Regions from separate parts of the Paenibacillus sp. NPDC057934 genome, predicted to be linked through region 2. Evidence: riboswitches for the same ligand, from Rfam matches in the RefSeq annotation. Region 2 holds a riboswitch; each other region holds the start of a gene.

Region 1 (7,386 bases), on a different contig from region 2:
GCTGCCATGCTTCAACAGCTCGCCAACGCTATCCTCTGGCGCCAAATGTTCGCCGCCTTCCCAGACCCCCTCACGCATCATGAAATCGGATGCTTTGGCTTTCTGGGAGGCTTGAATACGGAAGCGGTGAAGCAGACCGTCCAGCGCGATGTCCAGATAATGATCCAGGTCGCTATAGAAGCCTTTTTCATCGGCTACCTTGCGGCGACCTGTGACGATGCCATGTGCCAAACCGAGGCGCACCAGATTCAATGTATTAAAGGAAAGGTTACCTTTACCAGAACAATGATTGCGGCCAAAACGGTCGCTGAGCACGCGAGTGCGGCAGCCCATGGTGGCGAACTCGGTATCGGGATTAGAAGAATCATAATACTGCATATTCAGCGGTGCGTCTAGGTTGGCAAAGTTCGGATATAGTCTGCGTGCAGAGCACTCAGCCGCCTTGATGAACAGTTCATAGTTCGGATCACCCGGCTGCTGGTTGACGCCCTGCTTGCACTTGAAGATTTGAATCGGGAACACCGGCGTCTCGCCACTGCCGAGTCCGCGCATGGTTGCCGTTAGCAAGGAACTGATCACGAGCTGGCCTTCTGGCGATGTGCAGGTACCGTAGTTGATGCTGGTGAACGGAATCTGTCCGCCGGACCGGCTCGACATGGTGTTCAGATTATGTATCATACTCTCGGCAGCCTGGAGTGTTTCACTTTCGGTTTCTTTTAGCGCAAAACGGAACGCCTTAGGATACTGCTCTGCCAGATCGGTGCGGCTCATATGAATTTCGCCAAGCTCAAGTGGCTCCACGGTTTGTTTTTCTTCAAAATAATCCAGGCCCTTGCGGAATAGCTTGGCAAAGGATTTGGTGACATATGGAGCTAGATCGTAATCCAGCTTATTGGCGGATACACCGCCGTATTGGGCATTTTGCTGGGATTGAAAAATAATCGCTACCAGTGCCATAGCCGTCATAATTGAGTTCGGGGGGCGTACACTGCCATTGCCCGTGTTGAAGCCTTCACGCAGAAGCTTCTCGAACGGGATAAAAATACAATTGGTCGTTCCGATCGCATATTGGTCCAGATCATGCACATAGACGACGTTGTCCTGGATGGCTTGTACCAACTGCGGCGGCATCGTGAAGTTACGGGCATACCATTTGGAATATTCACTGCCGAACTTGCTCATTTTACCGGAGAAACTCTCCCCGTTCAAATTTGCGTTCTCCCTGAGCAAGTCGAGGTCCCGGCTGTCAATAATATCGCGCCCCAAATGAATAACTTCTTCCAATAAAGCTTCCTGTGCCTGTTGACCACTGTTGTACGGCTTCTCCAGCAATGTCATGTACTGATCTCCTCTCCATATAAAAAGACATCCTCTGCTGTGACATGCAGAAAATGCCCGTGTGCTTGTCGTAACTATCCTAAACAGGATAATAACCCGGTCTTGTGATGTAGGCTTGCATGCGGACACCATTTCTGCTTCCTGCATACCTCTATTAATCTCCCGATATACGGGAGGGTGAAAACACCGTTTACCACTATATTTTGTCGATAGAGATTACGATACATCAATATATTGTGTTTGTAAAGATTTTTTAGCAAACCCGCGCGGGGGCTGGGATCACCCGTTTTTCTCCACAGATAGTCCACAGACCATCCACAGGTAATCCACAAATCATCCACAAAAAAAGCTGAAATGGTTCATAATTTATCCGAAAATATGCCACAAACCGTCCATAAATGAGATATAGGTTTTTACTAGATTTTGTGCTACGAGAGCTAGAAATCTCTAAGGGCAGAAAACAATTATACATCCGGTTTGTAGGAGAGACGGAGAGTGGGTACAATAAGGGAAAGTAGTTGTTTTTCCAAAATGAAAAGACAAGGGAGGGATTTGGCATGCCGATAGCTGAAGTTACGGTCATTCCGATTGGCACGGGCAGTACCAGTCTGAGCGCTTATGTTGCGGATATGCAGCGTGTGTTAGAGACGGTGGAGGGAGTGACGTATGAACTTACGTCCATGGGAACCATTATTGAAGGCCCGCTACAGCGGATTCTCGCCGCTGTGGAAGCCCTGCATGAGTCTCCTTTTACTAACGGGGCCCAGCGTGTCTCCACCGCTGTCAAGATTGATGACCGCCGTGACAAGCCCTCTAGCAGTAGAAGTAAGCTTGAATCCGTAGAGCGTAAGCTCCATACTGATCTGGTGGAATAACCGGGTCTGTCATTAGCCTCGAAAAAGGAATTGATTTTTCCAGAATAAGGGGTATAATATTTTTTGTTTAACGAAGTTACAGCTTCAAGCTGGTGTAGCTCAGGGGTAGAGCAACGCACTCGTAATGCGTAGGTCGGGGGTTCAATTCCCTTCACCAGCATTTCCAACAAGATGATATTGGCGCGGATTCCGGGGGTTCGGAGCCGCGCCTTTTCTGTTCTTTTACCATTCTGCTTGGATTCATTTAATTCATTCTCTTTAGTTCTTCATCAATAAAGTTCTTTGTAGCCCTTTCTTTAGAAAATTTGTCGTTATTATATTGTTTGGAACCCTGCTTTGGAACAGATAAACTTTCCCAACTACTCTTTTTTAAAATTTTTGCAGCGTAAATGATTTGCCCAACGTGATATGGGTAATGTGCCAATTGTCTATTGATTGCTTCAATAACGGTGTGTCCTTCATTCCGTATATAAATAATTTGTGATAATTGATCCGCATGAATTGAATCCATTGCATTGAATAAACATGTCCAGCCTTCGTTCCATTTTATTAAAAGATCCTCTTTAGTGTTAATGTCATTCTCAAACTCTGAATCTCTATCTCTCCATGATTTTTCTCCGTCAGTGCTTAGAAAATCTGTCCATCTTGAAAGCATATTTCCCCATAAGTGTTTTACTATAGTTGCAATACTATTGGAATCGTCATTAAAAGTTACAAATAATTGTTCGGGATCTACTTGATTAATGGCTGCTTCCCCGAGGGTTTTGTAATAAAGAAATTGTTTTTTGCTACTTTCCAAATAGATTTGCTCATTATCCATTTCAAACACCTTGCTTTCGTATATTATTTTTAATGATCTTATTCTATCAGAAGTCCATTATTTCTGTTCGGACACAGGGCCTAATAGAACTCAATAACACATAAATGTGTTGCATTCGTAATGCGTAGGCCGGGAGTTCAATTCCCTTCACCAGCGTCCTCAAAAAGACAATAAAGGCGCGGATTCCGTGGGTTCGGAGCCGCGCCTTTTTTCAATTAAAGTGCTCGTTAAATTATTTATTTGTTTGCCAGAGTTAGGGCTGCTTCCTCTGCTTCTTTAAATGCTGTCTTTAATATCTCGTCCTTGTTCAGTAGAGCAGTCCCTTGTACTCTCAGGGTTTGGAAATCCTCAATACCAAAGAAATTAAACATGGACTTTAAGTATTTATGCGAGTATTCAACCTCAGTGTACCAGTCATCATTAGTATAGATCGAACCGCTCGCCTGAATGACTACCATGCTTCTCCCATCTTTTAAAAGTCCCACTGACCCTGTATCGGTATACTTAAATGTCTCCCTTGCAATCATAATGTTATCGACATAATCCTTGAGCTTTGATGGAACGTTGAAGTTATGCAGCGGGTGAACAATAAGATATTTATTAGCACTTTTGAATTGTTGTAATACTTCATTCATTCGTCCGGTTACTTCTTTTTCTTGAGTAGTTAGTGCTTCGCCTTTTGCAGATTTGTCCCAAGCGCCTAGGACAGTCTTATCAATTAAGGGAATTTCATCTTCGTATAGGTTAATTTGTTCTATGATTTCATTATTAGGTTTATGCACTTCATAAGTCTCCATGAAGTGTTTGAATACACCAAGACTGAATGAAGTAGTTGAATCAACTAAAGGGTGTGCGTTAATGATAAGCAATTTGCTCATTAGATAGTGCCTCCATAATTAAGTTTTTTGTTGTACATTTATGTAGACAAATGTGAAGGACAATCTGTGACACTTAATCACAAAAAATGAATTTTTGCTGCATGGATGTCTTGGTTAATTTTGTCCGGACATTTCATGATATATGCAAGTGCGTTATGTGGACCGCTTGCAACTTTGTTAATTGTGGTGTTGGATAAGAAGTTCGATATCTAGATAAATGAGTTATAGTAGGGATGTACACCTGATGGCTCAGTGAAATAAAGAAGGAGATAACACAACATGCGTTGCTTAACAATACGGCAGCCCTGGGCTACATTGGTTGCGCTTGGTGAGAAAAACTACGAAACCCGTTCATGGCGAACGGCATATCGTGGAGAACTGGCAATCCATGCCGGTCTTAAAATAGACAAGGCCGCATGTAGACGAGAGCCGTTCCAATCGCTACTCGCAAAGCTCGGCTATACAGAAGGGAATTTACCCACGGGTGTTATTATTGCTACAGGGAAACTGAAGGAGTGCCATGGTATTACTGGGTTGAATGGTATTACTGGGTTGAATGGTGTGGCGCAGTGGATAAGCGAGAACGAACGGGCTTTTGGCGACTATACAGAAGGACGTTTCGCTTGGGAGCTGGAGGATGTTCGCCCGCTGGTTCATCCCGTCCCGGCCAAAGGGCGACTGGGCTTCTGGGAGTACCCCCTTTCGGATGAAGAGGAACATTTCTGATCTTCGTTTAACAAAAATCGTGACATTTTTTAAGCTAATTTTTATCTTAAGATCAGCTTATTTTCAGGTTCGGGGGTTATATTGGATTTACCAAACGCCCCCCAGTGTTTAGTGGTATAGATTTGGGTCCTGCCAACTCCCATGGCAGGGCCTATTTTTTTAACCGATCCTTAGCATAGGGTAGATTTAGAGTTGAGGGGCAGGATTGATTCTGTATTGCTCCTGCTCATTTCGGAAAGCCGAAATATCCAGTCCTAGATACTTGCGCATATGGATTCCTGCTTGTGCGGCAATGAGTTCATTCAGCAGCAGCATCCGTTCGTGATATCCCCGGCAGATGAATTTAGCCTCAAGGCCATGCGGGAGCTTATGTTGTTCATATACCTTAATGCCGCGAATTCTCATCTCCGTGCGGATATCCCTGAGATCTGCAGTAGCTGCATGGGCTGCCGTATCCAAAACTTCAAGATAAGGTGAAGGTGTTCGGAGCTGCGCGGAAATGATGCTGGCATCGCGTTCAAAAGCAGATAGGATCAGCGGGAGAAGCAAATACGATTTTACCAGATGATTGTCTATACTCTCGGCTTTGTGCATGCGTATCACCACCTAAAATGAGAACGTGTATTCCTATTCTACTCCGAATTTCAAAAAATATTCAATGGTATTTATAAACTAACACAATATTGTGATGTAATTCACAATTCATTCGAAGGAATGATATTATATTTAATTTGAAATACTAAAAGGAAGACTATTGTAATATTGGGGAGAAGTGAGCCATGGAGCATGAAGGGAATATTTATCGGGGTATGTTGTTCGGACTGTTCCTGAGTATTCCGTTATGGATATCAATTATCGGGTGGATACAGATGTTCTAAAAAGAGGATAAAATGACGATTTGAAGCGCCTTTTGGCGCTTTTTTCATTTAAATATTGTACAAAAAGGAATTCGTTGACAATGCGATAACGCCAAGCTACACTATTGATAAATTACAGCAAAAAATATCACGCAGGGCCTGCCGTATGTTGTTTTGCGGGCATTTCTAGTAAGTTATTATCGTCATGTATAATAGCAAACCGTCTGAAAAGACGGGACGCAAAGTCCAGGAGTCTAAAGTACTGACAAGTGCCATGACCGTCCGACTGCCATGAAGAGAGCTTCTCTACTTCTTGGTGGTCTTTTTTTGTTGTCATCGTAGCTGCTACGAGATCATATAAAATTTAATAGGAGGTGTAAGCATTGAGGAAAAAAATGAAGTCGGCAGTGAAATTGTTCCTGGCAGGGCTGCTGACAGTGGGAAGCACGTTTTCCCTGGGCGTCCCGGTGAACGCAACATCGGGCTTGCCGTATACCCCCACGCCAGTTTTGGGGGTTGCCGGGAATTTTAATGCTTTTGTGTTTGGAGACTTCACGCAGTCGAACGACCAGATTCACGGGCGGCTTGCGGCCGCAGGGAACATCAGCCTGAAAGGTTATGGCGTATCTAAGGATGCCCAGGGCGGCGATGTTCTAATTGCGGGAGGAAACATTAATTTGACTGATGGAACTGTGTATGGCACAGCCGTTTACGGGGGATCTTTGAGCAAGGAACGGGCTGATATCAAAGAAGGCGAGAGAAAGGCTACTCCAATTGATTTTGCTAGAGAAAAGCAATTTCTGATTAATAAATCGGCTGAGCTGGCGTCTCTCCCCGAGGCAGGATCTTTCAAGAAGGAATACGGGAAAATAACCATCAACGCCCCGGAAGCCTTTAATGTCGTGAATCTATCCGCCTCCGATTTGGCGGATGCCAACGGTCTTCAGTTCAACATTGCAAACAATGGCACTGTTATAGTCAATGTTAGCGGAGGCGCGATCAGCATTCCAAGTTTTCAAATCTGGGGAGGAAGTCCCCGGAAGGTATTATTTAATTTTTATCAAGCAGGCTCAATCAGTATAGCTAATACAACGATAGAAGGTACAATTCTGGCGCCAAAAGCGAGTGTGTTCTACAGTTATGCGGAGTTGCATGGCACGTTGATAGCCACTTCATTCAACGGTTTTGTGCAAATGCACCATTATCCGTTTGAAGGAACCACCCCGTCAACAACGCCTACGCCAAGCCCAAGTCCGACACCGTCTGCTACCCCAACACCATCACCGAGTGCAACGCCGAAACCAACAGCTACACCGACAGCGACGGCAACACCAAGTCCGAAACCGACAGCTACACCAACAGCGACGGTAACACCAAGTCCGAAGCCAACAGCTACGCCGACGCCAACGCCAAGTCCGAAGCCAACGGCAACACCGACAGCGACGACAACACCAACGCCAACACCATGCCCAACACCAACACCAACGCCAACACCAAAGCCGACAAAAACACCTAAACCAACGGCTACGCCGACAGCGACGCCGAAACCAACACCGACAGCAACGGCAACACCAACAGCGACGCCGAAGCCAACACCAACGGCAACGCCGACACCAACAGCGACGCCGAAGCCAACACCAACGGCTACGCCGACACCAACAGCGACGCCGAAGCCAACACCAACACCAACGGCTACGCCGACAGCGACGCCGAAACCAACACCGACAGCAACGGCAACGCCGACAGCGACGCCGAAGCCAACGCCGACACCAACGGCTACGCCGACACCAACGGCTACGCCGACACCAACGGCTACGCCGACACCAACGGCGACGCCGAAGCCAACACCAACGGCAACGCCGACAGCGACGCCGACGCCGAAGCCGACGCCA
Region 2 (7,386 bases):
GCAAGCTGTGGGTCACGATCATCTGTCTGGTTGCTGTCGTACTGATGACACTGGGACTGTTCCTGTTGCCTTATATCGACAGTAATTTTGCCAATTCCGGGGCGATCAAGCGCTTATTTATGTACACATGCATGATTGGGTTTTCTCTGACGACGTTCTTTGCCTTGTTTCTGTTCACTAAGATAACACAGCCGATGCAGCAGGTGATCGAGGCCGCTAACAACATTCGCAAAGGCGAATATGGAACCCGGCTGACCCTTGTCACCAGTGATGAAATCGGGCAACTCGCCACCTCTTTCAACCATATGGCGGCGGAGCTGGAAGAAAATATTCGCAGTCTGAATCATGAGAAGGGCCATCTGTCCAGTGTTCTACGCAGCATGAGTGATGCAGTGGTTACATTTGACATTGAAGGCCACATTATTCTGACTAATCCACATGGACAATCCTTGCTGGAGACTTGGCGTAATCTGGAGTGGGAGCAAGAAGCTGATCCCGAGCCGGGTGAAGAGATCATCAGCAAGGGAGAGGTTCCGTTACCGCTTCGTCCGCTCTTTCTGAGTACATTACAGGAAGGGGGCGACCAGCGCTCTAACGTGCATGTCCGGCAGGGTGTGTGGTCTGTACATATGGCCCCGCTATATTCCGAGAACCATATTCGTGGTGCTGTAGCGGTACTGCGTGATGTGACCGAAGAGGTCAAGCTGGAGAAAATGCGGCGTGACTTCGTGGCTAATGTATCGCATGAGATTCGCACTCCGTTGTCTATGATGCAGGGGTACAGTGAAGCACTGCTTGACGGTATGGCCTCTTCACCCGAGGAGAGCAGCGAACTGATTCAGGTCATTCATGATGAATCGCTGCGCATGGGCCGGCTCGTGAAGGATCTGCTGGATCTGGCGCGAATGGAAGCTGGGCATACAGATATGCTGAAGGCTCAGGTCGATATGAGTGAATTGCTAGAACGGGTCTACCGTAAGTTCTCTGTAAGGGCCAAGGAACGTGGCATTGATCTGCAATACAGGAAGTTAAGTGAAGAACTGTTGCTGAAGGCTGCCGATGAGGATAAGCTGGAGCAAGTACTCACGAACCTGCTGGACAATGCTTTCCGCCATACGCCTGCCGGGAAAAAGATTCTGATCGTCGCGGGGCAATCCGTACAGGAGAGCCGCCGTTATGTTGAGATCGAGATCCGGGACGAAGGCGTAGGCATTCCGCCGGATGACCTTCCGTATATCTTCGAACGGTTCTACAAGGCTGACAAAGCTCGTGTCCGCGGGGAATCTGGGGGAACGGGGCTTGGTCTCGCCATTGTTAAGAATATCGTCGAATCGCATCATGGTCATATTTCGGCTGCGAGCAAATTGAGTGAAGGAACGACCTTTACACTGCGCTTACCTGTCGAAAAACAGTAATTCTAAACAAAGCCTGACAGCACCTCTGATTTAGGAGGTGCTTTTTTGTTGAAAGGAACCGATTAATCTTGTTCATCGTGGAACAAAACACAGCTATACAGCCCCTTATCGTCTTCAGTAACACCTTTAACAGATAAATGAGTAAACCCCTAAGACCGGGGAGAAGAGCCTCCTAGAATCGGTTTTGGACAGGCTTATGGGGTATAGAAAAAGAAGCATTCCTCAGCAGTATACTGCTGTTGGAATGCTTCTTTTGTAAACTTATATTTAGTAGGCTTAGTATTCTATCACAACTGCAATATTCTGCATGCCTCCACCGACAGTCCAGAATAATACTTTATCACCGCGTTCGATTTGTCCGGTAGATACAGCCTTATGTAGAGCAACAAATGGACTGCTGGTCGAAGTATAACCAAATTCATCCCCAACATACACGGCTACGCTGCTATCAATACCGACTTTTTCCGCAACACTGAGTATATTGGGAAGAGACAACTGCGAGAAGCAGGCTGCTTTAATGGATTCCGGAGCGATGTCTGAATCAGCAAACAATGTTTTGATCGATTCGACAGCTGCTTCTACACAGATGGAATCATCAAAGGGGGTGAATTCTACATTAAATTCACCAGGAGCGACGCCCTTCGTTCCCAATTTGGCTAAGCCTTCAGCAGGGAAGACGGAATTGTACAGCACGCAGGTATCCGTTTGGTAGATAGAATCGATTAATCCAACAGCATTCTCATCACGCTCTAGGATGATCGCTGCGGCAGCATCGCCGAATCCGGCATAATATACCGGGTTATTGCGGTCGGTGTGTGGGAGGATATGATCGGACCCAATCACCAGTGCACGGCGAATACGGGGATTCGCCATCATCTGTCTACTGACCTGTTCGAAGGCTGCTGTCATACCTATGCAGTTTGCATTGCTGTCGATGCAAATAGTGCGGGAAGCGCCATTAATCAAACGGTGCATGATCACCGAGTTGGTCGGGATAATATATTCCGGCGTTTGGCTGGAGAAGGCGATAAGATCGATATCTTCGCCTGTAAGTCCCGCTTGTTCCAGCACATTGCTGGCTGCCTCAAATCCCATAGTCAGTGCATTCTCGTCCTCATTATCAATACTGTAGCGGGTTTCACGACCCAATGCCGCCAGAAGTCCACGAATCTCTATTCCTCTATCGTCAAAATGCTTGATGTAGAAATCATTACCGATTTTGTTACTCGGATGATAGATAGCGATGTCTCTGATGCGTATGCCGGCCATTGAATTGCCCCCTTATTAGTGATGAGCTGATGGATCGTTGCATGAGCAGGTAAGATACAGGCTGAATATGAAGTTGTGTGTCTTATGCAGTAACTGTAGAGATAATTTCTAGGTTATCCAGACCCGCTTTACGGCCCAGACGCGCTAATTGCATTTTAAGAATTGGGTTGTTCTCAAGAGTCAGCTTCACTTTGACAAAGCCATCCTTCTGGATCATGATGAAGCATCCCTCCAGCAGAGGTACAACATTAGGAGCGGTAACGTTAAGCTTTCTGCAATCAAAGTGCAGCTCATAGTCTGCTGGAGTGATCGGGTTAATCGTTTGCTGGTAAGCCTGAATGGACTTGATACCATCCTCTTCAGAGAACGTGCCATCCAAATCGATATTGATAACTTTCTTAACCGAATCTGTCTTCAAAATAAATTTACCCATTCGTTTCATCGCTCCTATAAATTAGTGTTATCCAAAAACTTCGATTCCGTATTTTCGGCAATCGATACTATACTTATTTTTGGGATAATTTAACTATATTAATAGCATATGATTGATAGAATTACAATGAGAAAGTCGAAAAATGTAAATTTTTGAATTTTACAGATATTACTTCACTTCTTCTAGAACTTCGAGCAACACGTTAAAGGCGCTGATTACACGCGGAGCTCCTAGAGCAGGCACCAAATGAAGCAGAACACCCTTAAGCTGCTCTTCAGTGACACCTACACTTAGCGCCATTACATAATGGACGCCTAGTTGTTCGTATTGTCCCATCGCAATCAATGCGGAGATCACGGCAACTTCTTTCCAGTCATCACCGATCGTGTTGCGCTGGAAAATGTCACCGTAGGCGGCGCCCATAATGTATTCAGCCAGATCTGGAAAATGGTCTTTAATAGGAGCCAAGGCTTTGGCTCCATACTCTCCTGATAAGTTAGCAAAGTGGTTCAGACCACTATTGATATTTTTGTCCAAATTGTCGCTCATAAATTGGCCCCCTGATTAAAGATTCACTACACGGTGTGCTGTAGGTGGTACTTCGTCACGGTCTGTCAACAGTTCGATTACGGCTACCTTGTTCAAGGCTACTGCATCTGCGATCGCAGCGGAGAATTGATCCAAAGTTTCACAGCGATATCCGGTTGCTCCAAGCGATTCGCCGAACTTCACCGCGTCCATTGGGACTTCGAATAGGGTTCCGTCAATTCGGCCCGTAGTCTTCTCCATACCCTTTAGTGCCATATCCAGCTGCATGTTGTTGACAACGATAAAAATAACCGGGATATCCTTACATGCTGCTGTATTAATCTCAGCGCCCAGCATCATAAAGCACCCATCGCCAGTCACACAGAAGATCGTTTCATCCGGTGATGCAACCTTGGCGCCGATAGCCATGCCAATTGCGTTACCCATGCAGGCAAAATAGGCATCGAACACAAAACTGCCCGGTTTTTTAACGTTATACCATTTAACGGCATTAAAGCCATGGCTTCCATCATCCACGAACACCGTGTTGTTGTATGGAATAAAATCACTCATCACGCTCATAACTGAAGCGAGGGAGAGGCCTGGAAGCTCAGGCAGTTCTTCCCGATAGTTAAAACTTGGAGTATTATGTTTGGTCACAGAATCTCTATCCAGGTGTTCAAGATAATACACAAGATTATCACGCAGATCCCCGGAGACCGGTATAGTTTTGGAGGTTAGAATTTTGCCTACAAACGTAGGGTCGCTATCAAACTGAATTAATGTTTCTGGATGATTCTCGCGTTTGAGATTACAGATGGTCATATCGCTCAGGCGGGAGCCCAGCACGATATACAAATCACTATGATTTAGCATGTCATCGCCATGCGTACATCCGCCGACACCGACAGGACCGTGATAGAGCGGGTGATCCCAAGGAATAGCACCTTTGCCACCAGGAGAGGTCACGACAGGGATGTTGAATGTTTCAGCCAGTTCGATCAGCTCTTTATGAGCCCCGGAACGGTTAACACCTTTACCGGCAATAATTAGCGGATTCTCAGCATTGTTGATAGCGTTGATTACACGGTCAAAATTGGAGATGCTGACGAGCGATTCACGCTCTGGATAAACTACCGGGAATTCTTCCAGCAGTTCAGTCTGAACGTCGAACGGCAAGCAAAGATGAACGGGACCACGGGTACCGCCCAGAGCAATAGAGATAGCATGATTGAAAATGGTGCTCAAGTTATCGCCACGTTCTACAAGTTTGCTGAACAGGGTAGCCGGTTTGAACATATCAGCTAGATCAGCCAGATATGAGGAAGAATCCTGACATTGCGGAATACCTAGTTCTTTTATGGATTGATGCCCTGTAATAAATAGTACCGGAAGGTTATTCGCCTTGGCATGGGCCGCTGCAGTAAGCAGGTTCGTGCCTCCGGGACCGGATGTTCCGAAAGCAACGCCTAGTCCGCCAGTCTTGAGTGCATAGCCTGCGGCTTCAAAGCCGGAACTGGATTCATGTCTTCCAGGAATAAACTCAATACCGTAATCCACCATCTTCAGAACTAAGGGACAAATGGATTTACCAATAATACCAAATGAATGGGTTACTCCGAGGTTACGTAGTGCCTCCGCCATATAATCTGCGACTGTCTTCAAAAAAAACACCTCTCAAGTAAATGAATTGGGTTAAGTAAAAGATAATTATATTATCGTTCTGGTAGTGCCAAATGATTAGAACGATACTAACGGGTACAAAGAAACAACAAAACCTGTGCTCGAATAATGGAGCACAGGTTGGTAGCAAAAAACCGCCACTCAGACCGCAAAATTAAGTCGATCTTCCTGGTTTTTACTGCAACCTGGCAGTCATGGCCCCGAAAAAATGAGGCTGTAGATCCATGGCTTTGCGTCATTCCTTTTCAGGAATTTTGCCCATATAAATTTTATAACTAATTATAAGAATAATTTTCCTTTACATTATATTCCTAGCTCGTCTTTGTCAATATATTTTACACAAACGAACTCGGAATTTGACGAAAAATATGAAAGAAAGTAGGAATTTAGTTTTAATTTAAAATGTATCCAAGGGTGCATTGTAAAATGGAATACGGTTACAAATAGGTCTGAAGCAAGCATTTAATCAGGAGAAAGAGCAAGATTTCATTTGAGGGATTGGTGTGAAAATGCAAATTAGATGAAAACTATTGGATGGACAAGATTAGATATTAATTGAAGAAATTAGTTGAATCAAGATTTAAGATGATGTTTTTCATGAAAGGCAATGAATCATAGTGCTCAAATTCTTTTGAACTGCACAGGAGGGGATTAGGTTGAAAGTAGGGTATTTGAGAGGGGAGTGGATAAACAAAAATTGTGGTTATAAACTTTCAGAAAGGCTTGAAAGTGATATAATACAAACGTTTCATAAATTGAAAAACTGCCGTATAAGACAGAGCTTATACGGCAGTTTTGTGCTGCAATGAATAAAAATAAAATTTTTATGACAAATTCTAAAATTTAAAAATATGAATCGTTTTTTGCAGCTGGAAGACAGCTGATGTCATTTTTTCACTCTCATCCGCAACGGATTGCAGGGCATTGATCTGTTCACTCATCGATGCAGAGACCTCTTCGGTGCTGGCTGCTGTTTGCTGAGTAATTGCTGAGATGTTCTCAATCGCTGTGGAGATCTTCAGGGCGCTGTCCAGCATCAGGTCGCTTTCCGAAGAGAAGGCGGCGATTTGCTCGGTAATGTACTGTACGCTTTGGACAATTTGCCCGAAAACCTGTGCAGTTTGAATGATCATTTCATTCTGTACCTGAACGACTTCCTCATTGATGGTAATGTTCGCAATGGCTTCCTTAATATCGCTCTCAATGCTTCGTACCAGGCCGAAGACCTCTTTGGTCGAGGCGGTGGATTCCTCTGCCAGTTTGCGTACTTCCTGGGCAACCACGGCGAACCCGCGACCATGCTCTCCGGCACGGGCAGCTTCGATGGAAGCGTTCAGGGATAAAAGGTTGGTCTGTTCCGCAATTTCGGTGATTGTCTTCGTAATCATGGTGATACCGCGAGCGTTATGGGAGAGGGCATCAATGGTATCGGCTACTTTTTGTGTAGCTTCAATATTCTTGCGCATGCCTTCCGCTTGGGTATCCACTGACTGGCGACCTTGCTCTACCAATTCCAACGTATGTATAGATTTCTTGTTCATTTCTTTGGTTGAATGTGCGTAGTCGGCGACCTTGGTCTCAATATCTTTAATAGAATCAATCATGCCAGCAATATCACTGGAAATCTCATTGGCACCCTGAGCCAGTTCGTTAGAAGAGGTTGCCACCTGAGACATGACGATCTTCAGGTTCTGATTCTTGTCTTCGATGCCGCGGCTTGCGTCCATAACCTGACGGGTAATCTGTGAAGCATCGGTCAAAATGGTCTTCAATTTATCGATCATCATATTAAAGGAGCGGCTGATATCACCCATGGAGCCATTCTCATCGGCTCTATGCGTAAAGTCTCCTTTGGAGATCGTATGGGTCACATTGGAGATGTCATCGAACGACGATGTAAGCGTTCTCTCGACAAAGCGAGAAAGAGGGTAAGTCAGGGTTGCAAGCAGGACCACCAGAATGATACCCACAACAATTTTGCCGAGAATAATAAAAGTAACCAAAACAGGGATAGAGAATAATGCGGCAACCAGGTAGCATCCGGCGACAATTCTTTGT
Region 3 (7,386 bases), on a different contig from region 2:
TGGCATCGCCACCGCCTGCCGCGTGAATATTCAGGCCGTGACCCAAGTAGGCGTCACCTCTGTTATGGCCCTTTCCTTCTATCAAAACGATTATGTACTCTCTAGAATAACCGAGACCTTCATCGGAGTGCTGATTGCCATTCTTATCAATATGATTATCGTTCCGCCGAAGGGGTTCGTCAAGGTAAAAGCCTTGGCACTTGAAGGAAGCCAACTGCTAGCAGAAGCACTGAGAGGTCTTGCCGCTGGCGAAAAAAGTTCGGTAAAGGGCAATACAGTATCGAAACAAGCCGGTGAACTGCTGAAGCGAAGCGGCAAAAAGCAGAAAGAGATTCACTACACGCTATCGCATTACCAATGCCGAAATGAATTGAACAGGCTTAGCACTGCTACTTCTCATCTTAAAACCGTTCATGCCTATGTGAAGGAAATTGCCGATGAGATCGCCCTGCTGCCACCGCATTATGCAGCTGCAGAAGGGATGACTGGTTCGCTGGAAGCCACTGCCGATTGCATCGCACTGTACGGAACGAAGACCCTGTCCGATACCGAGTGCCCCCGTTCCCTCCCAGACGCCCTACGCCATGCACGGGAATTGCAACTCTCTTGCTTCTCCAAGCTTCAGAGTCATTGCCCTCTGACCGCTATGCGCGATCTTGGTGCAGTCTTCTCGCACCTGAACCGGGTGCTGGATGAGGTGGAACGGGCGGAATATGCCACCTGTTCGGCGGTACCGCACGAAGCTAAGCGAGACATCGCCCAAGGTATTCGTTACATGAAAAAAGGACTCTCCCACAAGTTATAACGTGGAGAGTCCTTTCATTTTACTAAAACCATCTTACACGTTATAATTAAGGAAATGTGGAATATATAGGTACTTTCTACGGATTATGTGATCCTGTGAGAGACGTCCCGGGCCATCCGCCTTAGACGCCTCTCTTTTACATGTGAATGGTCTGGGTGAATTTATTTATTCCCTATTGTCAATTCGTTACTTTAGCACTAAAATTAAAAGGATTTAATGCCGACATTTTATATATACGACGTACCGGCGCCTTCTTTTTTTGTCGATTTTAGTCGATTAAAGTGCCTGATGCTGAGTATACATCATTGATCCATTTTTAAAGGCAAACTATTCGAAAGGGTAGGACGCAAAGCAATGGGCCTAAGAATGCACAAGTGCATTTATGGTTGCCAGGCTGCCAATTAGACGCCTACATGGCGGATATCCCTAGTGGATGATCGCACCGAAATAACGGTGCTCTCTATGTACAGATGCCTTTGATTATACAAAGAAGCGAGGTAACCGAATGCCGCACCGCCCTAATCCAAATGAAGTAAAAGAACTTGCCCGGCCTTTGCCAATAGATCCCTCCGAACAAATCTTGAATAGTGTTACAGAATCTCTACCACTAGACGACGCCAACAATAAGGATGGCATCATCATTATTCAAAATAATCAATTTTTCATCACCTCACCCTTATCTGGCGGCAAACCCGCTGTCGTCTCTCCCGTTCCTCCCCTAGTCCTTAGGAAGAACCGGCAGATCATTACTACCCCTACAGAAGTATTGTCATCCGACCGCCTGGAATGGGAGATTGAAGAGCCAGCTCCGTACGAGATCATAGTCTCCGAAGACAAGCTATCTGCCTTCCTTACCGTGCGACGAGTAGAACAGTACGCTTGGCGCCTGAAGAACTGTGCAGCCACGAATAACATCGCGGTCAGTGCGGAGCAGGACAAGAAAGCCCTGCTATCTACACTGCGCATCGAACAGGTCCTTGCCGATTTTGATAAAAAATCCATCTCACAGAATCTCAATATTCCCGCGATCTACGAGGAATTGAACCGCCCCACCGGACGGCCTGTTCGTGTTGCGGAAGGCACGGCGCCCAAACCTTCGATCGGTGCACGAATCGAAATTCCGTTCTCCGAGGAAGCCCTAACAGCAGAAATCTTCCATAGAAACGTGAGCGGACAGGAAGGGCAGAAATATCCGGACATTCCCGAAGTTCAGGAAGGTGACATCATAGCGATAAAGCATCCATCCATCGAAGGAGTGCCTGGATATGATGTGTATGGACATCTGCTTCCTGCTACACCACCTGAAGATATCCGGCTTACCGCCAAGGAACATACACAGCTTGTGTCCGGAGTGAAGGTCATGGCGCTTCGTACCGGCAGACCCCGCCTGACAGGAGTGAAGGGCTCCATCTTTGATATTGCTGCAGCGCACAGGGTTCTGGGGAATGTCAATTCTGAGACTGGGCATATCGTATTCGCGGGGGACGTTGCTGTTCACGGCGATGTGGAAGAGCGGATGATTATTGAGGCGATTGGAAATGTCTATATTTACGGAAGTGTGAAGAATGCGACCATCGCGGCAACCGGAAGTATTTGGATTCGGGGCGATGTGGCGGAGAGCAAGCTGTATTCGGGATATCATGGAGTATTCAACAACCGACTCTATCATCTCTCCAAACAGATCATGGAGGAAGGCATTCTGCTACGGAAGGCAGCCAAGGTATTGTCCCAAAAGCTAGCCAACCGCCAGCAGCCTGTCAATTACGGCCAGGTCATTCAGCTTCTGCTCGATACCAAATATAAACGATTCGCGATTCTGATCCCCGAGCTCCTAAACGTTCTCTCTGACATCAAGCATACCTACCCTCAGGATACGAAACAGTTGAAACGCTTGCTGGAGGTCTTTTTGCAGCCAGATCAGTTTATCGGGTTGTTGAATGATGCGCTTGTGGAATCCTTCCTGAAGTTGCTAAAGGATATGTACAGAGGCATTGTTGTTATGCAGGAGACTAAAGTCCGGATTGATCTTCCCTACAGCGATAGCAGCAGCATTCATTCTGGCGGCAACATCACCCTTTACGGAGAAGGCACTCGGAAAAGTGAGCTGTTGTCCGCTGGAGATATCGCCTACACAAGCAGAAATGCGGTCTGTGAAGACTCCAATCTGGAAGCCAAGGGTGCCATCACAGCACAGACGGTTGGAGGGACAAGTGAAGTCAAGTCCACCTTAAAGGCCGGAAAGAGGCTTGTTCTGCACAAAATGAGCGGTGGTACAATCAGTGTTGGCGGCTACTCGGAAGAGGTTACCGAACCACTGGAGAACGCTGTGATCACACCACAGACGCTACAGCGCCGACAATAAAATAAAAGGAGGTCCCTCGCGACAATGTCAGCAGGGACCTCCTTTTACTATTCGATGTAGGGCATTCAGCCTTGGTCAGTTAGCTGAAAGTTTGGTAGAACGCTTGAATTTCACATTCACCAGAACAATGCTGCACACAATCAGCAGCAGTCCGATGACCAGGTTAAGCGTGATTTGTTCTTTAAGGAAGAAGACACTGCTGCCAATCGAAATTAACGGAATCAGGAAGGTAAACGAACCCACCTTGCCTGCCTCCCCTTCATTAATCAGTTTGAAGTATACGACCCAGCCCATCGCGATCACAAAAATTGAAATAAACAAGGTATCAGCGATAAAAGCACCATTCCACACAATATCTCCCCACCGTTCGGTCACAGACCCCGAGAACGTCAGGATCAGTCCACCAATCGTAATCTGCATGGCGGTCAACCATAGCGTATCTACACGGTCAGATCGCAGCTTCATATAGATTGTACCAAATGCCCAGCTTAACGCGCTGGCAAGGGCGAGGAAGATGCCCCAAAGGGAAATGCTGCCTGTAAATCCACCGACACTTAGTGAAGCTACACCAATAAACCCTAGTAGCAGTCCGGCGATTTTGAGTCCATACATGCTCTCCCCGAGCCATATCCAAGAGAAAATCCCTAGCAGAACTGGCTGTAAGAAGACGATCGACGAGAACAGACCGGCTGGCACATATTGCAGCCCAATGGTCTGAAAGCCATAGTAGAAGACAATGCTGAGAATCGCAGAGACAAGATAAATCCGCCATAGCTGCTTAAAGCGCAGACTCTTCCATCTCGGCAGAGCGAGCAGAATGAGCAGCACGCCGCCAATCAACGTGCGAATCCCTGCGAATAGCAAGGGTGGGGCGTATGCCAGTGCAATCTTAGACAAGGGCCAGTTAACGCCCCAAACAATAACAAGAAATAAAAGCAGCAGTATATTTTTCTTCTGCATAGTTGTTGATTTCATCTCCTTGAATCGGCTTCATGTCAAATGATACAATAATCACACTCATAATAGAAATAAATATTAATCATAAGGGGCATATCAAAAAAGATATGAACAACACTCAAATCACCTTATTTGTCAAAATCGCCGAAAGCGGCAGCTTCACCAAAGCCGGACTGGAGCTAAACATGACCCAGCCTGCTGTCAGCCGAGCCATTTCAACACTGGAAGACGAGCTGGATGTGAAACTCCTGCTCCGTGACCGGCGCAGCGGTTTGGCGCTTACCGATGTGGGAAAGCGCGTCCTTGTCCTCTTTCGTGAAATTCTAGCCGGCTTTGACAAGGTCAATCAGGAGATCGCTCTGGAGAAGGGCCTGGAGAAAGGCCGTATCCGCATTGGAGCTTTTCCTGTGGCTGCCGCTTATTTTTTCCCAAAGATTATCCGTTCAATCGCCTCACAATATCCCGGTGTCGAGATTGAAATGTACGAAGGCTCTGTCACTGAGGTTAAGGATTGGCTGGATTCCCGCTTTATTGATGTAGGATTAATCCTGCCTCCTATTGGTGAATTTGAGACCTTCCCCCTTTTCCGTGAGCAATTATACGGTGTGGTGCAGGAGGACAACCCGCTTGGCAAACACAAGATCATCTCGGTAAATGATCTCCAGCAAGAACCGCTGTTGATCTGCAGAGCTGGCTATGAGCCACCCATAGAGGACCTGTTCCGCCGCAGTGGCAGCACACTGAACCCCAAGTATGTGGTGAACAATTTCTCCACCGCGTTGAACATGATACAGGAGGGGCTGGCCGTTGGCATTATGTCCGATCTGGCGCTGATGTCACTGCCTCCGGGCGTGGTCGTGCGAGAGCTGTCCCCCGATGCCTACCGCGATATCCATATCGCTGTCCAATCGCTGGAGGGTTCATCGATTGCGGTTAAGCTCTTCATTGAGACGGCATTACAGTTATTCACCAATAAAGAAACGGAGTGATGGCTATGAACTATCATCGGCTTGGAAACAGTGGACTGCAGGTATCTGCACTCGGATTGGGTACGAATGCCTTCGGCAAACGGGCAGACGAGGATACTTCCATCGGCATTATCCATGCAGCGCTGGATGGAGGTATCAACTTCATTGATACGGCCAACATCTACGCTGGTACAGAGTCGGAGCGGATTATTGGCCTGGCCTTGAAAGACAGACGTCACCATGCCGTACTGGCCACCAAGGCAGGGCTAATTCGCAGCGAAGGCCCGAATGGAAGCGGCTCTTCCCGTCATCATCTGATGCAAGAGCTGGAAGGCAGCTTGCGCCGCCTGAAAACCGATTATGTTGATCTGTATCAGATTCATACCTTTGATCCCCGTACTCCGCTGGAAGAGACCCTGCGTACGCTGGACGATATGGTCTCCTCAGGCAAAGTTCGCTATATCGGCGCCTCCAACTATGCGGCCTGGGAGCTTATGAAGGCACTTGGCATCAGCGAAGCACGCCACTTCACCAGATACGTCTCCATTCAGTGCAGCTATTCGCTGGCTGACCGGACACCGGAAAATGAGCTCTTGCCACTCTGCCTCGATCAAGGCATTGGCATTATTCCATACTTCCCGCTTGCCGGGGGAATCCTGACCGGTAAATATAAAACGGTCAGCGATGTCCCGCAAGGCTCACGGGTCCATACCGATCCAAGCTTCTCCCGCTTCCTCAGCGAGGACCGGATCAAGCTTGGCGAGACGGTAAACCAGCTGGCGACAGCACTGGACACGACGCCTACCGCCTTGTCTCTCGCCTGGCTGATGAACCAACCAGCCGTCTCCAGCGTTATCGTAGGCGCTACCCGTGTGGATCAACTGCAGGAGAATCTCAAAAGCACCACACTGGTCCTTGATGAGGAGGCGCTCCGAAAGCTAGAGGAAGCCAGTAACGCTTTTCGTTACGGTGAACCATTCGCCTACTACCGTTTGCCTTAAACGTTATAAAGCTAAAAAACAGCAAGTCCCGCATTTCGGGACTTGCTGTTTTCAATTTATTCAAGGACGCGTCAGCTCCGGCTCCCCCGTCACCGCTTCAACTGGGGATCTTGATCCTCTGCCAATCCACAATTGGACACCAATCATCAGAACAATCACGACCATAAGTCCCATCAGGGCCAGCCGAAACTCACCTGTCCAATCATAAATTCGGCCGATCAAAAGTGGACCAGCAGCACCCAGAATATAACCGCCGCCCTGATTCATCGCCGACCAGGAACTGACTTCCTCAGGCCGCTGTGCCTCAATAATCGGCAGCATCAGTGCTAGCGGGAACAAACCCCCTGCCCCGATCCCAAGCAGGATTGCACTTAGGAATGGCGATACTGCACTGATTAGCGTAATGATCCCCACCAGTTCGAACAAGCTGCACAGCACCAGCCAGAAGGTGCGCCGTTTATATTTAGCCACCAGAATCGGGATGATAATGCTGACTGGGATCTGAATTAAGGTGAACAGGGTCAGCAGATTCCCTGCTTCATGTCTGGTATACCCCATGGATGATACAATTGGGGCCAGCCAAGCGGTCAGCGAATAGAAGACGCTGGCCATCATGCCGAAGAACACGGTTAACAGCCAAGCTCGTTTATTGGCAAGCGGCAGCGTAAAATCAGCGCTATTATTGACCGGGACAGGTTTCGAGGCGACCCTCCACCAGACAAGAATGGCGGCGATCGCCAGGATTGCCCATATGGCCAATGATTTTTGCCAGGAGTTGCCGAGCAAGGTATACAGAGGGACAGATAATCCTGCCGCCAGTGAAGCCCCGAACACCAGCGAGGCCGAATAGACGCTGACCAGCGCGGAACCGCCGGGAAAATGGGCTTTAATAAAGCCTGACAAGAGTGGTCCAGCAATCCCAATTCCGATGCCGGACAAGAAAGCTGTCAGAATCAGGATGCCGGAGGAGTTCGTCACTGCCCGGGCCGCTGTAGCTGCACCAATTAAGATCATAGAGTACAGAATAGCCCGCTCCATGCCGATTTTACGGCTGATTTTAACGGCCACAGGAGCAAAAACACCCATACATAATACAGGCAACGTGGTGAGCAGACTAGCGGTTAAACCGCTCATCCCGAGATCACCCTGGATATTGCTTAGCAGCGGAGCCACAGACGTAATGACCGGGCGCATATTTAAAGAGGCCAGAAACAACGCGGCCAGTAAAAGCACGATTGGCATGTGGATCATCTCCTGTTAATAGTAGTATCATTTCTGCTTCCTGAGTATACG

Evidence for each region. A riboswitch is a leader RNA that binds a small molecule or an ion and turns the genes downstream of it on or off. The one in region 2 is predicted to bind cyclic di-GMP.
Region 1: another riboswitch for cyclic di-GMP. It lies ahead of ACFVRY_RS11580 (choice-of-anchor A family protein); the one in region 2 lies ahead of ACFVRY_RS04615 (thiamine pyrophosphate-binding protein).
Region 3: another riboswitch for cyclic di-GMP. It lies ahead of ACFVRY_RS23020 (FapA family protein); the one in region 2 lies ahead of ACFVRY_RS04615 (thiamine pyrophosphate-binding protein).

The regions. Positions count from the first base shown of each region.
Region 1 covers NZ_JBHVPB010000004.1:384,244-391,629, forward strand. Annotated here, with positions in the region: gene ACFVRY_RS11545 (anaerobic ribonucleoside triphosphate reductase) at 1-1,338, opposite strand, end outside; gene ACFVRY_RS11550 (MTH1187 family thiamine-binding protein) at 1,896-2,213, shown strand; tRNA gene ACFVRY_RS11555 (tRNA-Thr) at 2,302-2,373, shown strand; gene ACFVRY_RS11560 (DUF1572 family protein) at 2,458-3,033, opposite strand; gene ACFVRY_RS11565 (FMN-dependent NADH-azoreductase) at 3,270-3,911, opposite strand; gene ACFVRY_RS11570 (ASCH domain-containing protein) at 4,191-4,637, shown strand; gene ACFVRY_RS11575 (YhjD family protein) at 4,824-5,231, opposite strand; cyclic di-GMP riboswitch class I at 5,699-5,788, shown strand; gene ACFVRY_RS11580 (choice-of-anchor A family protein) at 5,878-7,386, shown strand, end outside.
Region 2 covers NZ_JBHVPB010000002.1:20,633-28,018, forward strand. Annotated here, with positions in the region: gene ACFVRY_RS04595 (ATP-binding protein) at 1-1,415, shown strand, start outside; gene ACFVRY_RS04600 (3-oxoacyl-[acyl-carrier-protein] synthase III C-terminal domain-containing protein) at 1,692-2,684, opposite strand; gene ACFVRY_RS04605 (hypothetical protein) at 2,767-3,117, opposite strand; gene ACFVRY_RS04610 (carboxymuconolactone decarboxylase family protein) at 3,286-3,666, opposite strand; gene ACFVRY_RS04615 (thiamine pyrophosphate-binding protein) at 3,682-5,319, opposite strand; cyclic di-GMP riboswitch class I at 5,505-5,597, opposite strand; gene ACFVRY_RS04620 (methyl-accepting chemotaxis protein) at 6,165-7,386, opposite strand, start outside.
Region 3 covers NZ_JBHVPB010000010.1:220,888-228,273, reverse strand. Annotated here, with positions in the region: gene ACFVRY_RS23025 (FUSC family protein) at 1-805, shown strand, start outside; cyclic di-GMP riboswitch class I at 1,117-1,207, shown strand; gene ACFVRY_RS23020 (FapA family protein) at 1,311-3,167, shown strand; gene ACFVRY_RS23015 (DMT family transporter) at 3,243-4,127, opposite strand; gene ACFVRY_RS23010 (LysR family transcriptional regulator) at 4,232-5,113, shown strand; gene ACFVRY_RS23005 (aldo/keto reductase) at 5,119-6,093, shown strand; gene ACFVRY_RS23000 (MFS transporter) at 6,154-7,335, opposite strand.